Regions from separate parts of the Metabacillus sp. RB-C-LZQ-3-1 genome, predicted to be linked through region 3. Evidence: riboswitches for the same ligand, from Rfam matches in the RefSeq annotation. Region 3 holds a riboswitch; each other region holds the start of a gene.
What was found. Region 3 has a riboswitch for thiamine pyrophosphate ahead of AC4GZ8_RS11545 (acetylornithine deacetylase). Riboswitches for the same ligand answer to the same signal wherever they lie in the genome.

Region 1 (8,086 bases), on a different contig from region 3:
AAAAACAAAACCAATTTCAGCAGAAGGTTTAATGATTTTCTTATTTCCTAAATAAACGGCTCCCTTGTTTGGTTGCAGAAGCCCTGATGCTATTTTTAATAATGTTGTTTTCCCACACCCGCTTCGACCTAATAAACTATGAAATTCTCCTTTTTTTATCTCCAAAGTTGTTTGATTAATAATTGTTTTTTCATTTTCATAACTATAGGTTACGTTGTCCATCTTTAAAAAACTCATGCTGTCATCTCCTAATCTACATAAGAAGCAAGATCTTCTGCATATTCCTCTGCATGGTGTTCAAGATCAACCATATTCACTAAATCTAGTAAATTAAAACGCCCATCATGATGCCACGCTGCTTCTGGAGATGTCATATTTCCAAGACCTGTTATCCGTGTTACACCCGCACTTCCTAATAAGTCAGAGATTTGAAAGAGCTCCTCTGGTGAAGCTGCGATCCCAACGGTTTGTAAATATGATCGGGAAGTCTCAATGTATGGCAAGATATCAAATAACTCGTCCACCTCAACAACTCTGATGACACGGTTTAAACAACTTGGTGTTAATTCCCGATCGTCCCGATCAAAAACAACCGCCCAGGCATTATGTTGTTCTCCAAGGATTTCTTTATCCTGGTTCGTAAATAAATTAAACTCTTCCTTCTGTCTCCATTCGGCAAGAGTTGCTGCTTCTTCTATTGAAAGACTTCTGCGCGGATACCTCTTTGCAAAGCTTTCTAATTCATGCGCTAAATATCTAGCAAACTCTCTCGGTTCTACATTCCCGCCTTTTTGCACATAAAACACATGTGGGGAGTAACAACCCTGTTGATCATATCGAATCACATCATACGCGGCATCCCGAACCGTTTTCCATACTTTACGAGAGTCGAGACTAACCCTTGAAACAATACCAAAGCTAATTTTGTGACCAAATGGCAGGAAGCGTGTGGTAATTGGAATACGGCTTTTGATTGATTCCAGTGCTTGATTTCCACCATAAGCAAGCACAATATCTGCTTGTTGAAAAATACGTCGCTCCTTTTCCTCGTCACCGCCCTTCCACCAAATGACTGCTAAGCAATCGGCAAGTCTTGGCTCTACTTCGACAATCATCTTAGCAAACCAGCCTGCAAATAAGGGTTCCGCACTGGGTAGTTTGCCAATGGTGCCTGATTTAACGATCAGACTTGAAATGAAGCTCCAAAGCGGAAGCGCAGGAACATTCCCAGCCCAGACTTGAACTGTTACATTTGCCCCCACAGCCTTAGAGAACCCTCTTTTCGTTCTCGGCTGAAAATCGTCTAATAGCAATGGATTACCAAAATCCTCTACGATAAAACGCTGCAAATTCTGTTTGCGAAATGTTTTTAAATAGTTTGTTAATCCGATTCTAATTAATTCCTTGTCATATCCTGTGACAATTGGCAGGAGCTCTTCGGCTTTTTGACGATAGGGATTAGAGCGATCTAGAAGCTGCTCAATAACCTTATCAATTATTTCTATTATTTGTGTTACTGTCATTGACTTAAGCACTGAAACAGATGACTCTTTAACTCCTTCTATCACTTCATCGAGTTGTTGTTGTGATAATAGAGGAACCTGAACGTCTAACCTTCCAGTATCAGATTCAAAAGTTAACGTTTTATATTCTACTTCTCCCCCGAGGGAGCTAGGAAGATAGCCTGCTATTTCGTTCATTGAATGGGCCCCTTTGCAGCCCTTATAAACTCATCTACAGCAATTGAGCATCCTTTTGCCTCTGCTCCTTGTACTCGACCTAATAATAAAAAGCCTTCCTCTTTCTCCACTCCAAGATCTTCAGTTAAAATGGTTGTAACTGAATTGAAGTTTGCCAAGTCACAATGAACAAGGACACCTTTTTCTCCTTTGGCAACGTCTTCCCCTGTTAATGGATTGATCACTCTTGTACGAATCCAATGTGGACCTGATTTTACTGATGGAACCATGCTATTTCCGTTATCATAAAATTGCGTACTAAGTTCAGTCATTCCATACATATTGATACAATCTGACTTTTCAACCCCTAGTAATGTTGAAAGTTGAGTATAAAACGTCTCTAAATCAAGCTCTTTTGATTTATTCTTAAAGCCGCCGGTATCTAGAATTCTACTTCCTGATGGAAGGCGGAATGATCTTCCCCTTGCTTGTAATTCATCAAACAAGTGAACAAAGCTAAAAGATGCACCGAGGAGGGCAAATGGTTGACCTGATTTTTCAGCTTGTTCTAATGCAAACAATAATTCCTCAACTTGCAAGCCTTGATCATTGACAAAGTATTGACTATCACTTGTCCCATATTCTTTAAATGCTAATGCTAGATAATGTGATAGAGATGAATTCGGCATTTCCTCTTCAGTTGGAAAGAGGATACCCATTTTTATTCGATCATGCCCCTTCATAAAACGGTCCTTAAAGTTTTTTAACATCGATTGATTGTAAACCTCTAATGTTGGATGGTAATGCTTCCCTCTAATGCCTTTCGTTGTTCCGCTAGTCATATACACATCCTCTGATTGTTCAGGGTCCTCACAGCTTAAGGTGAGCTCCTTAAATGCATTAATGGGTACTGCAGGGATATCCTTCCAATTTCTAACCATTCTAGGTGTTTTTCCTTTTTGACGACAATACATTTGAAATGGTGTGTTATTTGTGTATTGGTAACGAAATAATTGTAATGCTAGATCATTAAAGGCTTCTTCAGAAGAATCCTTAGCTTTAATAAAATGCAGAACACGATCTACGATTTCTTGTCTCAATTCGTCATACCCTCTTTCTTGATATCATTCTTAGTTGAACGTAAGGGATGTACTCAATTTGCTATGTATTTTTTAGAAAAATAAAAAGAGCACTTTGCAAGCGCAAAGTGCTCATAGTTTCACTACTCACATTCCCTACGCTGGCATTATCCAACAGGTTAAAACGGTCAGCAACGGAATAGTTGCAATCTCAGCCAGTTTCCACCAGCCCCCGAAAGATATTAATATTTTAAAGGTAGTTTACTTAATTTTCGTATAAAAAACAAGAGATAAGTCATTAAACTTGAAGCTCTAAAGAAAGATTAAGTGAAGTTTAATGCTACAAATAATAGAATTTAAAGAAAATTGGTCTCACCCACTATTGTATGAGGACTGCAGCAGTTCATTAAGTCAGACCCCTTTACAAAACTTTTTAAGTGTTAGCTCCATAATCGTTCAAAAGTGATTTCATTGCCATCAGATTTTAAAAGATATATGTCAGGGTTACTAAGACTGGACCATTCAGCAAAACCAAATTCCTTATTATAATGGTTTAATAGTAAAGACATTACATTTCCATGTGTCACAATGATGGTATTTTCAAATTCACTTTTCAAAACGTTATCAACAACTTCTACTATTCGTTTTAGCGCCTCTTTGCTGGACTCTCCACCTTCAAACTTTATATGAAAATCCTCAAATGTTTGTTTTAATTTCTCAAACCAATCCGAAAGTTGGTTAGTGCTGAGTACACGTTCTTTTAATAGGCTATCTATTTCTATCTCAATATTTAACTGATTTGCAAGTGGTTGTATTGTTTGAATAGCACGCTTATACGGACTTGAAATGATGCGATCAACTGTAATATTATCAAAAAAATCAGCTAAATCATTGGATTGTTTTAAACCTCTTTCCGTAAGTGGTGATTCGGGCGGCTGCCCTACAGCTTCACAATGCCTGATAATATAAATGTTCTTCAATTGTGCCACTCCTTTATTTCCGTTTTTTTAATGTTCATTCATATTCGCAGGAACTTTTTATCTATTAAAGTTTAACTATATTGCTGGCTTAGTAAGGAGAAAGTCTTACCGCCCTGGATTATATACTTTCATTAATTTCGATACTAAATCATAACTATAAAGATAGGGGTTCAAATTTACTGAAAAAGGAGTTGTTTTTTTGTATCCATATTATTATTATCGAGTGAACAACTGGGGACATCTTTTACATTTATTAAACCAAAGTTTATACGCTGAAGAAATGGTTTGTGCTATGAGCTCTGAACTTTTCCATATACCAGAAACCAAAGATTTAAAAGGGAATCGCGAAATGCATGATCATCTAGTTCCTGCTTCCTATCATCGCGTTACTGCAGTAGGTTCATCACAGAGACTTGTTAATGGAGAGCAACAACAATCCATTGTAGAAACACTAGCAGCTTGTATAAAAAATGCTGAAAATCAAGATAAAAAAGTACGTGATGGTTTAAAAACGATGGAGGAAAATGCAAGCCCTGAATATAAGCTGTTTATGAAAGTAATTATCAAATGGCAAGAACAAGCAGAATCCTATTTAAATCAAGCAAAAAAATCATTGCAAACGATGGGAGTTTCATTATCTACCGAAAGTGGACAGCAAAATGGAGATTACAATTATTGAGTAATTTATCAGGTTGGTACTAGCAACCAACCTTTTTATTGAATGTTTATAACTAAGCTTTCCTTAGATAAGACAAATGAACTAGCTTAAATGTAGAAACACTCCTGTTTGTTCAGTAATAGAAGATTAATTGTCATTAAAATAAATTAACCGTTTTTTAAGAATAATACTCAAGGGATTTGTTGTTATATTTTGAGTTAAAAATCACGTAGTTTTCGATCTACTATCAAGTTTTTTAGAACAAGAAAAACATAAAAAGCCAGCACTTAAAACTAAACAAAAAGGAATAAACCCCAAAATAGGCATTATTATTGCCCAGAACAACAGATATGCACTTATAGCAAATAAAAGCCAACTAGAAATTAGGAGAAAACTAGAGAGAAAATCTATCATAATGATATCACCAAGTTTAAATTTTTTTAATATTAAGTTACTTTGATTATACCATATACAGTAATCCCCATATGTGTGACCTTGGCTTTGCATATTGAACAGCAAACTAAAAAGCCAATCATCCGTAAATGATTGGCTTACTTCTATTAATCTATTGCAACACAGGTGCTTCTCGATGGTTCGTTCCTTCTTGATAAGAGTAAGCTAACTTAATTAAAGTTGGTTCATCAAACTCTTTACCTAGCAGCTCCATTCCAATTGGTAACCCATCATCACTAAATCCAACTGGGACCGACATAGCCGGGAATCCAGAGAACGGACTTAATCGATTCGCATTACCTGCACCTTGTCCTCCACCTACAGTTGCTGGCAATGCATTTGATGTAGGGTAAACTAGTGCATCAAGGTCATGTTCATTGAAGGTTGTCATTAAGCTTTCCTTTGCAAGCTTTGGACGATTCGCCATGATATCAAGATACTCCTCATTCGTCTCTAATGGTCCCATATTATCCCTTGAGATTAATGAGTTTTTCAAACTTGGGTGATATTTTCCGCTATTAATAATATCGGTCAGTGATTTCACAGGTGCATCAGGTCCAAGTGATGCTAGATAATCATTCAATTGAGACTTAAATTCATACGAGCTTAAACTTGGGTAGGCAAGAATTTCATTAAGATTTGGGATTGTCACCTCATATACTTCAGCACCAAGTTTTTCCATGTCTGCAATGGCCTGGTCCATCGCTTTAATTACTTGCAGGTCATTTCCAAATAGATCTCGAACAACCCCGATTTTAGCATTCTTTAACCCATTTTTCTTAAGATAATGTGTATAGGTTTTAGGAACCTTTCCAATGCTTTCTTCTGTAACAGGATCAGCTGGATCATAACCAGCAATGGCATCGAGAACAACAGCTGCATCTTCAACAGTACGAGCTATTGGTCCACCAACATCCTGTGTTAGCGCAAGTGGAATGATGCCATCACGGCTAGCTAGCCCCATTGTTGGGCGAATTCCAACAAGGTTATTAAATGAAGAAGGAATCCTAATTGACCCACCCGTATCTGTCCCAAGTCCGACCGTTGCAAAATTAGAAGCTACCGCAGCTGCCGTTCCTCCACTAGAGCCACCGGGATATTTTGTTAAATCATATGGATTATACGTTTGTCCACCTAAAGAACTGTAGGTCTGAAAGCCAAAAGCAAATTCATGAAGATTGGCTTTTCCTAAAATGATGGCCCCTTCTTCTCTTAACTTCTGAGTTTGAAAAGCATCGTCTAAAGGAATTGACCCTTCAAGAGATAATGATCCAGCTGTAGTAGGCATATCGTATGTATCATAGTTATCTTTTAAAATAACGGGAATTCCATGTAAACTACCACGGACTTTTCCTGTCTTTCGTTCCACATCAAGTTGCTTTGCCTCTGAAAGAACATCATCATCAATTGTAATGATAGAGTTGATAGAATCATCGTATTCATCAATTCGGTCCAAATAGTATTGAACCAACTCCTCGGATGTGAGAGCCCCTTTTTGCATCTCATGTTGCAATTCAAAGATGGTTGCTTCCTCGATTTCAACTGATAAAGCTTTTTCAACAGCAGGAATTGCTGTATTAGGTGCTGCTCCAACTGGAACCGCAAATAAACTTCCCGCTACTACTAAACTAGTAATAAATGCGGCCGACTTTTTATACCATTTCCCCATCTTTTAACCTCCCTTTATTTGTAAGACACTTTTAATATATCAAGACTGCTGATTGTTGTCTCTAATAATGAGAGAGTATATAACATAGAGAAGGAATAATGATACAAAAGTATTACCTTTTATTTGAATCTGATAGAGTTAATAGTACCGTAAGGAGTAGTCCTAAATGCTTAGTCATAAAAAAAGAATTACTTAATGCTGTAGAATGAGGATATAAAGAGGCTACAGAAAATATAAAATTCCTGTAGTCTCTTTTATATCCCTATTCCTTTTTACAAGCAAACACAATTAGACGAATTCCATATCGAATTTATTTGTAACTATTTGTTAAATTCTCTGTCTCTATCTTCTTCTCCCATCCTTCCAAATATCCTTCCTCTATCAATGAAATCAACCCTAATAAAGCACCCCAATGATAATAGCGATCACTCGTCCGTTTATCACAGCCCTCTCCTGTATCAGAGTTGTAATTTTCATGAATATGACCATGCTCTTTCCATTCTTTTAGTAATAAGTCTTTAGACTTTCGGACTAAATCTTTTCTAGCCTCAGGAAGGTTATAATTTCTTAACCCTAAGTAGACAAGAAAGTTCATTGGTGCCCAAATTCTTCCTCTCCAATATTCTTGATCAGGATAGGCTTTATCATTTCGTGAAATAGAAGGTAATATCCATTCGCCATAAAATTCATTTTCATTAAAAAAATGTTCATCTATGATACGCTCCGCTTGTTCCTGTGTAGGAACATTTCCTAGTAGAACATAAAAATTGGTCGGTGAAATGCGATGGCTGAATTCACCATTGTCAGTCAATCTATTATAATAAAAGCCTTCCTTTTCATCCCATAGGTCCTGCAAAAGATTTGATATTATTTTTGCTCTATTTTCTAACATTGCTTTTTCTTCATTCCTACCTAAAATCCCACAAATATCGGCAAGAGTGTTACAGTCCATAATATAAAGGCTATTTAGGCCAACATCATGCAATTTCATCATGTGATTTTCAGGGTCAAAAGCAATCTCATCATACATTGGGGAATTATCTAAACCTGATTCAAGTGCTCCACCGAACGTATCGTTCACTCCGGCTGTCTCCCAATAATTATCAAATATCGGCTTATAAGGTGTCGATCCCCATGATAATAGCGGACCGTTTTTACGATTTTCAAACCACCAATGATTCCATTCAAGAAGATTGTCCACAACCTCTTCAAGAAGCCATTTATCACCAAACTTTCGATATAACTCACGTATAATAAGGGAACCAACAGGCGGTTGGGAGCGATCAAGACTTTTAAAACCTGTTCCCCATGCACAATTTGGAACAAATCCGGCATCCGTTTTCTCCCTTGTTATCTCTATTGCATTTGCATATGCTAGCGCCTTATGATCTAAAGATGCCATGTAGGCTGCAAAGTAATTATCCCAGCAAAATAATGCATACCCGCCATGATTGCAATTCCAAATTCGGCTTACAGGCGTAACAACACGGTCATGTGAAGGGTCGTAAATTGTATCCCATGCCATACAGGTTTGAAGGGCGTCATAAACATCATTTAAACCTCCAAAC
Region 2 (8,086 bases), on a different contig from region 3:
ATTTAATATTCCTTGACCAGAACCAATTGGTGAAGCACCAGGCATAATGGCATGAACACCTAATTCTTCTAATCTTCTTGCCAGCACGACATCGTCTGAAGTATAAGGTAAAACAATAAATCCTTCTTCTAACAGCATTTCGCTCGCTTTTAATGTCTCAACAGGATCTGGAAGTAATGAACGGTCACAACCGATAACCTCTACTTTGATCATGTCACATAATCCTGATGCCTTTGCAAGCTTTGCAATTCTCACAGCCTCTTCAGCTGTTTTTGCGCCAGCCGTATTGGGTAAAAGTGTATATTTAGACACATCCAGCTGCTCTAGAAAATTTGGCTGCGATTCTTCAAAAATATTCATTCGGCGAACGGCAAACGTTAAGATCTCTGCTTCTGACTGAGCAACAGCCTCTTTTTGAATCTCAAAGGACGGGTATTTTCCGGTCCCCAATAATAATCTTGATTGAAATACTTTATCAGCAATTTTTAACATACAATCATCCTCCTCCTACAAAATGAACTAATTCAATTTCATCCCCATGTTGAATCGGTGTTGATTCATATTGATCCTTTAAAATAATTTCCCGGTTATGCTCAACAATGACTAAACGATTTTCTAACTGATAAAAAGCTAATAACTGTTGTACATTCTTAACTTCCTCATTCAACTCAATTAATTCCCCATTAAGCTTTATGCTCATATCATCACCTCACAAATTGTGGTATATTTCGCGTTATGGAAAAAGCGCTCACATAGTTTTCATCCAGCTTTCTCTTTAATATAAGGTCCTTAATCATCGTCCCTGTTTTAGGAGCAAGGAGAATCCCATTTCGATAATGTCCTGTGGCAAACAGGATGTTGTCATCTTCAGGATGCACACCAATATAAGGTTTCCCATCATCTGACTGCGGTCTTAGTCCAGCCCAAGTGCTTAGTAGCTGTGCAGAAGATATGCTCGGCACAAGAGGGGTAATCTTTTCAATTAAAGATTGAATGCCCCCTAGAGACGGTGTCGTGCTCCAATTGTTTTCAACCATTGTTGCACCAACAACAAATCTTCCATCACCTTTAGGAACAATGTAGCAGTGATCATAAAAAATGGTCTTTTCCAAATGCAAATCATTACTTTTTACTGCAAGACATTCTCCTTTAACAGGCTTCATTCCATTAGGTAAACCTAGTTGCTTAAAGAAGTAACCGCTCCAGACGCCATTTGCTATGACTACTTTATTGCAGATATAGTCCTCTTGTGGTGTACAAAGTACATATTCTGTTGCTGATGTTTTTTTGATGGAATGAACAGCAGCATTCTCAATAAAAGTTGCACCAAGTAAACTGGCTGACTTGGTAAAAGCCTCACAAACATGTAAAGGTGAGACATGGCCATCCTCGGGAATATGAAGCGCTCCTTCAATACCGCTTGATATGAACGGTTCGTAATTTAAAACTGTTTCCTTTGTGTGCCATTCCAGTCCCTCATGATGTTGTGCCACTTGTTTTAAAGAAGCTGCTTCTTCTGAAGTAAATGCGATCTTGTACATCCCTTTATCGACTAGTTGAATATGTATCTGTGAAAGTTCAGAAAGCTCTTCTTGCAAACTATGGTATTGTCGTTGACTTTCTTTCGCAAACTGAAAAAAAGCATCATTCTGTTCGAGTTCAGAATTAGCACCAAGCATGCCTGCTGCAGCACTTGTAGCACCAGACCCGCCTTTGTCACGATCCAATACAAGAACAGAAACACCTTCTTTTGCCAATTGGTAGGCAATCGATTGACCAATGATTCCTCCACCAACAATTCCTACGTCATAGTGTTTGCTCATTGTATCTCTCCTCCACTGCTCTCGCTTTTAATTTCATCAACGCTTGCTTTGGGTCGTTACTTCCCATCACATAAGACATGACCGCTACTCCATTAACATTTGTTTGTCTAATTCTTTCAATTGTATCTGGAGTAATACCTCCTATGGCGATAACAGGTATGTTGACGTTGTTACAGATCTTCTCTAGCTGCTCAACACCTCGCGGCAATAGATCTGCCTTAGAGGATGTTTCAAAGATATGCCCGTATAATAAATAATCTGCCCCGTCTCTCTCACTAAGAATGGCTTCCTCTAACGAATGAACAGATCTTCCAATTCTAAATGAAGGACTGAATTTTTTTACTTCCTGAATCGAAAAGCCGTGGCTTGGTAAATGGAGATTAGGGATGTCATGTAAAATTGCAACATCCATTCGATCATTAATCACGAGCTTTTCTTTTGGTATACCTTTGGCCGCTAAAGCTGAAACAAGCCTCATGATCTCTGCAGCTGATTTTGTTTTCTCACGAACATGAATATAATCAACTTCACTGTGTATCATAGACAATCGCTTTATCAGTTCTTCAATACTCTGCTTGCCATCTGTAATGACATGAAATTCCACTTTTATTCACCTAAATTCTTTGACAAATAAAAAAACCACTTTTCCATAGAAAAGTGGTTTTACATACACATATATATATCATGCTGTAATCCACTTCCCTACGCTGGTATGAACCAGATCAGGTTTTAAGGGTCTTAAAGAAGCACTTTAATCTCAGCCCATTTTATAGGGCTCCCCTAGCGGTTATTTGTCAATATTCAGTTATTATCTACTTATTATCATACCAAATGTATGCAAACTTTCAAGAACAATTCTTTCACAAACAGAATTTATACTAGTTCAAGCTCCTGTTTTAGCTCGTTCACATATTCTCGTGACCCAGTCACAATAAGACGGTCTCCAAGTTTAAGATCTGTATCACCATGAGGAACAATGGAATCTTTCCCTCTAAAAATTCTTACGAAAATAATATCACCTGTAAACGGGAAATTACGTAATAAAATATTATCGTATTTTGGATTATTTAAATTAATTTGATAAAGGGTTGTTTCCTGATTCGTTAGAATTCTCATGACACTTGGTGCTTCAATGAGAGCACGGAGTACCGTATTTGTCGATAAAAGTGTTGAAAAGATATCAATTCCTTCATCCTTTAACTTACTTGCTAAATCTGGTGAACCGACACTTGCAATCACTCGATCAACCTGTTCCTCTTTTGCAAACAAGGCAATGTCAGCATTTTTCTGTTCATCACCAGTTGCAACAACGATCATATCTACATCAAATGCATTCTGCTCTTTTAAAGCATCAACCTGAAATTCACTAATTTCCTTGATTTCGAATAGTGATTCCGCTATTTGCTGATCAATTTTATCTTGTTGAATATGATAAACAGTTGTTTCATAAAGGTCATGATTTAATTCTCTTGTAACAGGTAATGTCATTTGATTAGCACCAATAAACGACACCTTAATTTTAGAAGGCCCGCCTTCATTTTTAGGGAAGAGCTTTTTAAAGAAAATTGGTGTCACAATACTAGTAATGACCGCAACTAAAATCAAGGCACCGGACATTTCAGATGTGATGATCTTCATTCTTTCCCCAATTGTTGCTGCTGCAATAACTAAAGATAATGTTGATGTTAAAAGGAATCCTGATGCTAATGTTGTTTTCATATCATACCATTTTTTCAAATATAAAATTGGGACAATTTTAGAAATTAACAGAGCAATAAACAATAAAGGAATTAAAATAAAAATCTTTGGATCTTTAAATAATGCCCATATATCTAAATCGACTCCTACCATCACGAAGAAAATCGGGATAAGAAAACCATACCCAAAGGAATCAAGCTTTTGTACCATTTCTTTATTAGGAGATAGAAGTGATACTAATACCCCTGCTAAAAAGGCTCCAAGAATATTTTCGGCACCAATCGTCTCAGATATTGCCACTAATAAAATGATTAAAGTGAAAACAGCCCGAGTCCCAATTTGAATCGTTCCCTTTGACATCGTTTCGATAAAGGAACGGTTCATAAATGTTTTCCCTAAGAAATAGAGAGCTACACCAGCACCAAATAATACTAATAGCAGCAATGTATTGTTTTCTCCTCCTCCATAAATAGAGGCAAAAACAGCAAGTAAAATCATTGTTACTAAATCTGCAATAACAGCGACTAGCAAAATAATTTGACCAATATTAGATTTCATAATCCCAGCATCTTTTAAGGTTGGGACAACAACACCTAGTGAAATTGTTGAGATAATCAATGTCATTAAGAAGGCATTGTCCATTAATCCGATCCATACAAACATATAGGAAAGGAGTAGTGATAAGGCAAAAATCCCCACAAAAACAATCGTTGATACTAAGAAAGTATTTGGAGCATTTTTACCTGAAGGAAGTTTTTCTTTCTTCTTTCCACTTGCAAATGCTGTAAAGTCGATTTCTAGCCCGCTAAGGAACATAAGAAAGATAAAACCTAGCATTGATAATGTCTCCAGCCACATATCCTGGTGAACAATATCAAAACCGCTTTTTCCAATGAATAATCCGACAATGATCTCAGCCACCACAACAGGCATAAAATTAATCTTTAAACGGTGAAGTAAAATTGGGGTTAAAAATGCTGCGAGTATAACAATAACTAATGAAGTTACAGACGCTCCATGCATTCTATCCCTCCTTTTTTATTTTTTCGTTTGTCTTTGCTAAAACGTATTGTTCATTTTAAAAATCTTTGACTGGAAGGATGAAGGCATTTACGAATAGTAAACGCCTTTAACCTAAGAACTACAACAGTTTAACGAATACCGAAATGTTTACAGTCTTAAATCTATAGTTCATATCATATACAACTTTAATTTTTTATTGTAACAATATGCTCGGGTCAGCTATTAGATTAAATATTGCATAAACAATGTTGCCATTCCAAAATAAATTAAAATACTAATAATATCATTAATGGTTGTAATAAACGGACCTGATGCAACAGCAGGATCTACCTTTAATTTGTGCATAATTAAAGGAATAAATGCTCCAGAAATTGTCGCCACTGTCAGTGTGGCCAAAATAGACATGCCTACTAAAATCCCCAGAAATAAAGTTCCTTTCCAAATAAACACGGTAAGAGCCACAACAATTCCGCATATCGCCCCTGTTATGAGTCCGGTACCAGCTTCCTTTACAATCATTTTGCTTAAACTATGATCCTCTGAATCTCCTAAAGAAATTCTTCTTACAGCAACCGCCAATGCTTGTGTACCGGTATTTCCAGCCATTCCTGCAATTAAAGGAATAAAAACAGCTAAGATGGCTACTTTTTCTAAGGTTTCTTCAAAACGGCCAATTAAACTCGCTGTAAACATTCCAAGGAATAAAAGGATAATTAACCATGGCAGCCTCTTTTTTGCTGCTGAAAAAGGACTTCGATCAGCTGAATCAACATCTGAAACAGCGGCCAATTTTGAATAGTCATCACTCGCCTCTTCATCAATGACGTCAACGATATCATCAACAGTGATGATTCCTAATAGATGATTTTGAAAATCAACAACAGGTAGAGCTAAAAAGTTATAGTCCTTCATTTTTCTTGCTACTTCTTCTTGATCCTCAGCAACACTTACAGAATACACACGCTCGTTCATAATCTCAGAAATCATTATATCTGGTTCACTTATTATAAGATCTCTTAAAGATATAACTCCAACCAGCTTCTCTTCTTCATCAATAACAAACACATAATAAATGGTTTCTGCATTTGGTGCTTCCTGCTTTAATATTTGCATTGCAGAATGTACCGTTTGATGAGCATGAATCGAGATATACTCCGTTGTCATAATACTTCCAGCTGTATATTCTTCATAATGAAGCAATTCCCGGATTTCTTCAGCTGCTTCATTGTCCATGATGGTTAAATAGCTTGCAACCTGATCTTTATTTAATTCATTCAAAACGTCAACAGCATCATCTGCATACATCTGGGCAAGCATCTGAGCAGCAAATGTTGGATCCATTTCAGATAAATATGTTTCATATTGACCATCTTCATCTTCAATGTTCTCAAACACAGCTGCCATTTCTTCTGGAGAAAGATATTGGTATACTGTACTTCGTTGATCAGAATCAAGCTTGATAAATAGACTCGCTTGATCATATGGATGTTGTTCTAAAAATACGGAACGAAATTCATCCATATTTTTATCTGTTAAACTTGTTAGAAGTGCTTCCTCTTCAAGCTCTACTTGTTCTTTCACTTCTGACATAAGTTTTCCTCCTCTCCTTTGGATAAATTATCTATAAAGTGAGACTTTCATCAGTGGAAGGTTTCTTTCATCCCCTACTGATGGGTAGCGAAATTTATCACGCTCAAAACGCCACATCCTGTGGCTTCGCCTGACTTGGCCATCCTGTCCTTCGTCGGATCTTTACGGGCAGTTATCTCCTATTTATCCTCTTTATTTCTCTCAAATCTTTAAATAGGAGTCTGACTGCCCGTTAAGAATGGGGAAAATGGAAAAACTTTCATGATTTCGACAAAAAGTTAAGCATTTCTACATATTGTGCTTTTACTCATAATAACTATAATATTCTATATGTGTTTAATGAATCAATAAGTTGAAGAGTATTTACAAAAATGAAACATATTTGAAAATCGAAAGCGCCTCGTTCAGCTCCGACAAGCATAGGCCACAGTTCAAGCACTTTATATTTTCCTAGCAAATACGTAAACGAAATTGCTTTGATCAAATTAAATTTTCAAAATCGATTCTTTGCAAATCGTTCACAATCCTTTAAGATTGTAAATGATACAATGAAGATGGACCGTTTTTCAAGTTAAAAGATTTTAGAAAGGGATCGACTATGACAAATGATAAATCCCCTCAACAACAAATAGATTATACGTTAATTTTTATATTATTTTTGTTAGCGATTGTCAGTACAATCGCTATTAATAGTGCTGAGACAACCTTACCTGCAACATTACAAAGCATCAATTTTTCGATGAAACAAATTCAATGGTATATCATTGGTTCAGTAGCCATTGTTGTGACAATGCTCATCGATTATGATCGTTTTAGACATTTTGCATGGTATTTATACGGTTTTGGTCTACTGCTATTACTTGGTTTAGAGATTTTACCTGAAGGGATTGTTCAAACAATTAAAGGTGCAACATCCTGGTATAAACTTGGACCATTAGGTAATTTTCAGCCATCAGAATTAATGAAAATTATCATTATTATTGTCTTGAGTAAGGTTGTTGCTGACCACCGCGAGACTTATCCACAAAATACAGTCACAGATGATTTTCTGCTTATAGGAAAAATTGCAGCAGTTGCTGGACCACCTATACTTTTGTTAATTCGTCAACCAGATATGGGAATGACAATGGTATTTTGTGTGATAATTGCTTCTTTACTGTTAATTTCAGGAATTAAATGGCGAATTATTTTGCCAGCGGTCATTACTTTTGTTGTCGGAACTGCAACATTTCTTATTTTATTTTTTAAGTATCCGGATATCCTTTTAAAATACATTCTTGGTGGTCAATCTTATCAATTGGATCGGTTTTATGGCTGGTTAAATCCTTATGAATATTCAGGAGAACAGGGCTTCCAGCTTGTAAAATCACTACTGGCGATTGGATCAGGAGAATTACATGGAAAAGGATATAATAACTTAGAAGTTTATTTGCCTGAGGCACATACTGACTTTATCTTTGCGATTATTGCTGAGCAATTTGGATTTATTGGCGGAAGTATTGTTGTATCATTATTCTTTTTGCTCATATACCGTATGATTCATATCTCTTTAGAAAGTAATGATCCATTTGGCAGTTACCTCTGTACAGGGGTTATTGGAATGATTACTTTCCAAGTATTTCAAAACATCGGCATGACAATCGGTCTTCTTCCTATCACGGGATTACCATTACCATTTGTTAGCTATGGCGGTAGTTCACTGGCAACATATATGGTGGCAATAGGGATTGTCCTAAACGTTCGCTCCCGTACAAGAAAATACATGTTTGACTAAAAAAGTGGTACTCTATTTTTAGAGTACCATTTTTCATATCCCCATAGCTTTAGCTATCAATAGATGACAGAGGTGACTGCACATGAAAATTGATGTCATAGGTGATATACATGGATGTTATACAGAATTTGAGGAGTTAACGAGGAAACTGGGCTATGAATGGGAATCTGGTATACCA
Region 3 (8,086 bases):
GAAAAAACACGAGAGGGACTTGCAGAACTTGTTCAAAATTTCCAAGGAAATGTGGCAGATATTGAGGGAATTAGCTTTTCTGGGCAAATGCATGGACTAGTGCTTTTAGATGAAAACAATCAAGTGCTAAGAAATGCAATCTTATGGAATGACGTAAGAACAACAGAACAATGTCAACAAATATATGATGTCGTAGGTACAGAGCGATTGCTGGAAATTACGAAAAATCCTGCGCTAGAAGGTTTTACTTTGCCAAAAATATTATGGGTAAAAGAGCATGAACCACAAATTTTTGAAAAAGCTGCTGTATTTATGCTTCCTAAGGATTATCTTCGTTATCGAATGACCGGAAATATTCATAGTGAATATTCAGATGCAGCTGGAACTTTATTATTAAATGTAGGCGAAAAAACATGGAGCAAAGAGATCTGCGATTTATTTGATTTGAAAATCGATTTCTGTCCACCATTAGTTGAATCACATGAATGTGTTGGTCATCTGATAGAAGAGTTTGCTCAACAAACGGGACTTTCATCTGAAACAAAGGTTTTTGCCGGTGGAGCTGACAATGCTTGTGGGGCAATTGGTTCTGGCATATTATCTGAGGGTCATACTCTTTGTAGTGTAGGGACATCAGGTGTTGTACTTTCCTATGAAGAGAGAAATGATCGCGATTTTTCAGGTAAGGTTCATTATTTTAATCACGGAAAAGAAAATGCCTTCTATACGATGGGAGTAACACTTGCTGCTGGGTACAGCTTAAATTGGTTTAAAGATGTATTTGCAGAAAATGAAACGTTTGAGGCATTGCTTGATGGGATTGAATCAGTACCAGTTGGATCAAATGGCTTACTATTTACACCATATTTAGTAGGGGAAAGAACTCCACATGCAGATCCTACGATTCGCGCTAGCTTTATTGGAATGGAAGGCTCACATACGAAAAAGGATTTTGCTCGTGCAGTTATTGAGGGTATTACGTTTTCACTAAACGAATCCATTGATATTTTCCGTGAAAGTGGAAAAGAAATTACCAATGTGATCTCAATAGGTGGTGGAGCGAAAAATGATACATGGCTTCAAATTCAAGCAGACGTTTTTAATGCTAAAATCATTAAGCTGAAAAGTGAACAAGGACCTGGTATCGGTGCGGCCATTCTAGCAGCATTTGGAGCAGGCTGGGCGGATTCATTACAAGAAATTGCGGATATCTTCATTCAACCTGATAAAACATATGAGCCAATCCCAGAGAATGTGGAAAAATACCAACAGTTATTTACACTATACAAAGATGTTTACACCCAAACGAAAACTTTAAATGAAGGATTAAAAGCTTTTAGAAAATAAAGTGAAACTCCATCAGCGGTCTTAATTCCCGATGGAAGTTGAACCGTTCAGACCTTCTTGACGGGCAAGGTATCCTCTCATCTACCTTCTTTATAACTTTAGAAGCTTGAGGGGGCTTACTGCCCGTTAGAATGGGATAAATAATCAGGATCAGTTATTTTTTTAGGAAGATGACTGATCCTTTTTATTCTTTATTTGAAAGGTATCAGAGGAATAAATAATGACCATAAGCTGTCCTCCAATCACTTTTGAGCGAATGAGTAAAGGTTGATTATATTCATTTTCAAAAGTGAAATCAGGGCCATACCAACTTACAGTTGCATCTCGGTTTGGAGGAACGTAAGGAACTCTTCTGCTATGTGAGTACCGCTCAAGTATTTTGACACCTGCTTTATCTACCGCATTAAATAGTGTTGATGAAACTTGGCAAATTCCCCCGCCAATACCTTCAGAGAGCTCGCCTCTTACGATAACTGGTGCAGGTAAATAACCTTTTTCAACTGTTCTTTTTCCTACAACAGAATTAAATGAGAAAATCTCTCCAGGAAAAATCACATAATTATTTATTGCCTCTGAGGCTAATTTAATATTGTGAGTTCTCTCCGCATTTCTGCTATTAAAAAAAGTGACATATTGACCAACTATTTTGTTCTTAATAGAAGAAAGGAGCTCACTATCTACCTTCGGATAAAGTGTTTCAGTTGGTATTTCTATAGTTGCGGGACCTTGTGAAAAATAACGAGTATAAAATAGTTCCTTCCATAATTTTTGATTCAATTTATGCCCCATTTTTTCACTAATGATAAGACCATGTTGATCTAATGAAGCGTTTTTAGGTTCTTTGTATACTTCTGATTCTAAAGAATCGGTTAGTTCATTAAATTTTGCTTCATCAATAAAATCTTGTTGAAAAGGAGAAATAGCAATTTCAGAACGATGTAATGATTTTATTTCTTTTCCATTATAGGTTATTGATAAATTATCCGATAATTCAACGGGCTGTGTCATAAGTAATAATAATGTGAGTATTATATACAATGAATTCCCCTCCTTTTTCTACAAAGATTTAGTTTTTCGGTATTTTTTCGAAGAAAGGATCAACCATAACATTCCATGAAGAAAATGGAGAGGTTCTCACTAGTGTAAAGGTATGTTTCACTTTCACTGGGCCGATACCTTTTAAATACATTTTTATATCAGCAGGTATTTCCATCGTAAGAGACATTGGATCCTTCTGTTCAACCTCATCTAATGACCATTGCATCCCTTCAATATCTTGAAAAAACGCAAATGAGTCATCGAGATCAAGCTCGTTAGATAGACTTATCTTTTTACTCAAATCTTTATCACTGTTTTTAACAGTTAAAAGAAATACTTCTAATGATTGTTCAGCTGTAAGTGTTGCTGCATATTCATTAAACTTACCGGCAGCCTTTAAAATCATGATGTGATGTGACAAATCTTGTTTACCTGAACCATGTGTTTTACTTTTTGAAAAATGAATACAAAAATGACCTGGAAAGCCGTTTTGTATGGCTCCTCCTCCATGTGGCATTCCATGCATTGATGCAGGAATAAGACGGTCTTTGACTTGGATAAGGACTGCACGTCTTCTCCAGCTCCAATTACCATTATAGATGGCTTTCATGATAACGGTATCTTCCCTTGTTAGAGGCTGTACATCCGCATGACCACTCCCGGCTCTTCGTTGAACTTCAAATTTCTTTCCGGTTTCAATATCAATAACAGTGAAGGTAGAGTGGCGCGGAATAATTTCTTTTACCTCTTCCCAATTAGGTAGTTCAGGCTGAAAGCTGATGGGATGAAAGGCTGTCTTATATACTGTGGTTCCATATGTATGTTTATATGTAAGTGATAAGAGAAATAAGCTAATAATAAGGGTTTTTTTCAATTTGATTCAACTCCATTGCGATATTCATTACGTATATTTTGTGTAAAATTTCGTATATCATCGCAATTTAATGGAGGAAAAATTAGGAATTCCTATATAAGGGGATTTTCATACGTATTAGATATAATAAACACCTGAAAGCACAAAAGCCTTCTAATTTCTGGTACAATGTCATATACATAGATTTTATTAATTCATCAAGAAATTTTTCCAGATTAGGAGAATGCTCTATGCTACAATCCATTAACCGACAGCTTGAGAAGTGGATGCCAATTATTACACCATTAAGTGTATTAACAGGCGTGTTGCTTGCTGACAAGCTGTTGGCTTTTACATTTCTTATTCCGTGGTTTTTTGCATTTATGACATTAACAGGTAGTCTTGGTTCAAATTTTTCTTCCCTAAAAGGAGTCATAAAAAAACCGCTCCCATTATTTATAATCATTTTGTTGTTGCATTTAGTTATGCCCTCGGTTGCTTGGTTAGTAGGTCAAAGCTTTTATCCGGATGATCATTTAACCATTACAGGGTTTGTTCTAGCTGCCGTTATTCCTACAGGTGTTACAAGCTTTATTTGGGTGACGATTTATAAAGGAAATATTGCGCTTGCTTTATCTATTATCTTATTCGATACAATCTTATCACCTTTTTTAGTCCCGTTTTCTTTATCGCTTTTTGTTGGTCAAAATGTAGAAATCAATGTTCTGGACATTATGTCTGGATTATTCTTTATGGTTGTCATTCCTTCACTTTTAGGTATGGTGACAAATCATTTCACAAAAGAAAAAAGTGTAAAAGCAGGCAAAGTTTTAGCCCCGTTTTCAAAGCTTTCTCTTGCTTTGGTTGTCATGATAAATGGAGCGGTTATCTCTCCTTACATCAAGGAGTTTAATGTGAAATTGTTAACAATTGGCTTAATAGTCTTTTTCCTAGCATGCATTGGATATGTAATTGCATGGGGAATAGGTATTTTGCTAAAGAGGGACAGAGAAACACAAGTTGTAATGCTGTTTACAGGTGGTATGCGTAATATAAGTGCAGGTGCAGTTATTGCTGTTCAATATTTCCCGCCAGCTGTCGCGGTGCCTGTTGTATTAGGGATGTTATTTCAACAAATATTAGCTTCATTATTTGGCTTTTTGTTTCACCTTTTTGATCAAAAGCAGATGGTAAAAGATCAAATTTCTGCCACACAATAACAATATAACGTTGCCAAATGAACCAGATTATGATAAAAATAATGATAATCCAATTATTTCATAACTTAATAGATTCACCACTAGGGGAGCTGTTAAAGCTGAGAGAGGTTTGTACCTTGACCCTTATTACCTGATCTAGATAATACTAGCGGAGGGAAGCGGTGTTTGAATACATATTTTGGTTAAATTTAGCGCAATTGATTTGCTATCGATTTGGACCAATTATTTATGGAATTTAAACCACTTCTCTTTGTAGAAGTGGTTTTTTTATTTTGAAAAACTGTGAAGGAGGAGAGGGAGCTTGGCAAAAACGATCACCCATCTAGTTGAATCTGTTCATGAGCGGGAAGAAGAGTTAATTTCCTTAGTAAATAAACTAATTGAATTTAAAACACCTGCACCGCCAGCTAGAAATACAAAAGAAGCTCAACAGTTCATTGCGGATTTTTTAAACCAAAAAGGTTTCTCAATTGATATGTGGGATGTATATCCGAATGATCCAAATGTTGTTGCAGTTAAGAAAGGAAAGCAGAGTTCCTCTTACAAAAGCTTAATTATTAACGGTCATATTGATGTGGCTGAGGTACATGAGGATGAAAAGTGGGAAACAAACCCTTTTGTACCTATTGTAAAGGATCGAATGATTGTTGGCCGCGGTGCTGCAGACATGAAGGGCGGTTTAGCAGGTGCTCTGTTTGCCATTCAACTTTTACATGAGGAAGGAATTGATCTACCAGGTGATTTGATCTTCCAATCTGTAATTGGAGAGGAAGTAGGAGAAGCAGGAACATTAGAATGCTGTAACAGAGGATATAAAGCTGATTTTGCAGTTGTTGTGGATACAAGTGATTTACATATTCAAGGCCAAGGTGGCGTCATTACAGGATGGATAACTGTGAAAAGCTCACAAACCTATCATGACGCAACTAGACGCCAAATGATTCATGCAGGAGGCAATCTATACGCAGCAAGTGCAATCGAGAAAATGATAAAGATTGTCCAAGGACTTCAGGACCTTGAACGCCATTGGGCTGTGACCAAAAGCTATCCGGGCTTTTTACCTGGAACAAATACGATTAATCCGGCTGTTATTGAAGGTGGACGACATGCTGCCTTTATCGCAGATGAATGCAGGTTATGGATCACTGTTCACTATTATCCCAATGAAACACATGAAGAGATCATTCAAGAAATTGAAGAGCATATATTACATGTTGCAAATGCTGATCCATGGCTTCGAGAGCATCCCCCAATCTTTGAATGGGGCGGGAAGTCGATGATTGTCGATAAAGGAGAGATTTTCCCTTCCTTAGAAGTGGACCCTAACCACCCAGCAGTTAAGTTATTAGCTGCTACCCATGAGTCGATTATACAAAAGCAAGCAATTGTGGATGTATCTCCAACTGTTACAGATGGAGGCTGGTTGGCTGATGCTGGGATCCCAACAGTTATATATGGACCTGGAAAATTGCAGCACGCACACTCAGTTAATGAACAGCTATCAATTGATGAATTAATTCAATTCACAAAATCAATCTTATTGTTTATTTATGATTGGAGTCATACAGTAAATGAGGTTAGGAGGATGTCCTAAATGAAATTCAGTCAAAGGCTTTATGAAAAAGTACTTCCTATTTGGGAGAAGAATCATGCCCATCCGTTTGTGCAAGGTATGGGAGATGGAACACTTGCAAAAGAAAAGTTTCGTTTTTATATGATTCAGGATTATTTATATTTAATAGACTATGCAAAAGTGTTTGCATTAGGTGCGGTAAAAGCAACAGATGTAAATACAATGGGCCGATTTGCTGCTTTACTGCATTCGACATTAAATGAAGAAATGGAGCTTCATCGTCAATATGCGAAACGATTTGACATAACAACTCAAGAATTAGAGGAAGCGAAGCCTTCTCCGACAACACTTGCTTATACGCATTATATGTTGCATGTAAGCCAAAATGGGACACTTGCGGAGTTGGTTGCTGCTTTGCTGCCATGTATGTGGAGCTACTGGGAAATAGGGAAGGACTTATCTAAAAAGGTAGGCGCAAGTGAACATGAATTTTACGGAGAGTGGATTACAATGTACTCATCAGCTGAATTCGGTCAACTTGCCACCTGGTGTATTGACTTAATGGATGACCTTGCAGAAGGAAAACCAGAACAGGAGCTAAATAAATTAGAAGAAATCTTCCTTAATACAACAAGATTTGAGTATATGTTCTGGGATATGGCTTACCATGAAGTGATGTGGCCAACAAATGACTAATACCATACTCAAATTAAAAGATATCAGTTTTCACTATGATCATAATACAGTGCAAAAGCCAATTCTTAAAAAGCTGAATTTGGATCTTTTTGAAGGTGAATTTATCAGTTTTTTGGGACCAAGCGGATCAGGGAAAAGTACATTGTTTAAGTTAATTACAGGATTGGAGCAACCAACTGAAGGTGAGATTTATTTGCGAAATCAGCTTGTGATCAACAGGTTAGGATATGTGGGATATATGCCTCAACAAGACTTACTATTACCCTGGCGAACAATAGTAGAAAATGCAGCCCTGCCCTTAGAGATAAAAGGAATGAAAAAACGTGAAGCTTATAAAAAAGTCGTGACTCTTATAGAAGAGTTTGGTCTAAAAGGTGTTGAAAATTGTTTTCCTAGTGAACTATCAGGGGGGATGAGGCAGCGTGTCTCCTTTTTAAGAACCATTTTAAGCGGATCCAACATTCTTTTGCTGGATGAGCCGTTTAGCGCATTAGATGCAATCACGAAATTATCCTTACAAGAGTGGCTATTAGCCCAATGGCAAAAGCGTAAGGAAACGATTCTCTTTATTACTCATGATGTGAATGAGGCATTATTTTTATCAGATCGCATTTTTGTGTTTACAGAAGCACCTACCTCGAAATTGAAAGAACTTCATGTTCCGTTAACTCGACCGAGACATGTAAGAGATTTAAATCATCCTGATATTCTGCAATTAAAAGATGAGCTTTTAGATGAATTGCGAGTGAGGCCAAGTTTATGAATCTAGTAAATAAATACGGAGCCTCGGTTTGTTTGATGATATGTTTTCTGATTGTTTGGGAAGTAGGAGCAAGAATCCTAGATATGGGTTTTATACTTCCTGCACCAACAGATGTGGTCGTAAAAATTTGGCTTTTAAAGGAATCTTTATTTTTGGAGCATTTACCAGCTACATTTCTTATTATGATCATTGGGTTAAGTTTATCGATTGTCTTTGGTGTAGGGTTAGCTATATGCATGAGTGTCAGTAAAACGGTTGAGAAAACATTTTACCCGCTTATTATTTCATCTCAGACCATTCCGGTTATCGCACTCGCTCCTATTTTTGTCCTTTGGTTTGGGTACACGATCTGGAGTAAGGTCATTGTGACAGTGCTTATTACGTTTTTTCCGATTACGGTGAACACCTATGATGGACTTAATGCAACGAGTAAGGAATATAAGGATCTGCTAAAGACGATGGGAGCAAGTAAAAAAGACATTTTCCTTAAACTTCAAGTTCCCGGATGTGCTCCATATTTTTTATCGGGATTAAAGGTTGCTGTAACTTTAAGTGTAATCGGGGCTGCTATTGGTGAGTGGATTGGTGCACAATCT

Region 1: another riboswitch for thiamine pyrophosphate. It lies ahead of AC4GZ8_RS21360 (LuxE/PaaK family acyltransferase); the one in region 3 lies ahead of AC4GZ8_RS11545 (acetylornithine deacetylase).
Region 2: another riboswitch for thiamine pyrophosphate. It lies ahead of tenI (thiazole tautomerase TenI); the one in region 3 lies ahead of AC4GZ8_RS11545 (acetylornithine deacetylase).

The regions. Positions count from the first base shown of each region.
Region 1 covers NZ_JBZFLI010000018.1:16,640-24,725, reverse strand. Annotated here, with positions in the region: gene AC4GZ8_RS21370 (ABC transporter ATP-binding protein) at 1-237, opposite strand, end outside; gene AC4GZ8_RS21365 (acyl-CoA reductase) at 249-1,700, opposite strand; gene AC4GZ8_RS21360 (LuxE/PaaK family acyltransferase) at 1,697-2,779, opposite strand; TPP riboswitch at 2,895-3,004, opposite strand; gene AC4GZ8_RS21355 (histidine phosphatase family protein) at 3,199-3,747, opposite strand; gene AC4GZ8_RS21350 (hypothetical protein) at 3,938-4,417, shown strand; gene AC4GZ8_RS21345 (amidase) at 4,962-6,518, opposite strand; gene AC4GZ8_RS21340 (MGH1-like glycoside hydrolase domain-containing protein) at 6,829-8,086, opposite strand, start outside.
Region 2 covers NZ_JBZFLI010000027.1:37,115-45,200, forward strand. Annotated here, with positions in the region: gene AC4GZ8_RS24310 (thiazole synthase) at 1-492, opposite strand, end outside; gene thiS (sulfur carrier protein ThiS) at 497-700, opposite strand; gene thiO (glycine oxidase ThiO) at 705-1,823, opposite strand; gene tenI (thiazole tautomerase TenI) at 1,807-2,427, opposite strand; TPP riboswitch at 2,506-2,615, opposite strand; gene AC4GZ8_RS24330 (monovalent cation:proton antiporter family protein) at 2,697-4,544, opposite strand; gene mgtE (magnesium transporter) at 4,767-6,134, opposite strand; gene AC4GZ8_RS24340 (FtsW/RodA/SpoVE family cell cycle protein) at 6,733-7,908, shown strand; gene prpE (bis(5'-nucleosyl)-tetraphosphatase PrpE) at 7,991-8,086, shown strand, end outside.
Region 3 covers NZ_JBZFLI010000006.1:94,105-102,190, forward strand. Annotated here, with positions in the region: gene xylB (xylulokinase) at 1-1,347, shown strand, start outside; gene AC4GZ8_RS11530 (VanW family protein) at 1,510-2,355, opposite strand; gene AC4GZ8_RS11535 (hypothetical protein) at 2,414-3,259, opposite strand; gene AC4GZ8_RS11540 (bile acid:sodium symporter family protein) at 3,490-4,458, shown strand; TPP riboswitch at 4,531-4,632, shown strand; gene AC4GZ8_RS11545 (acetylornithine deacetylase) at 4,760-6,052, shown strand; gene tenA (thiaminase II) at 6,053-6,727, shown strand; gene AC4GZ8_RS11555 (ABC transporter ATP-binding protein) at 6,720-7,490, shown strand; gene AC4GZ8_RS11560 (ABC transporter permease) at 7,487-8,086, shown strand, end outside.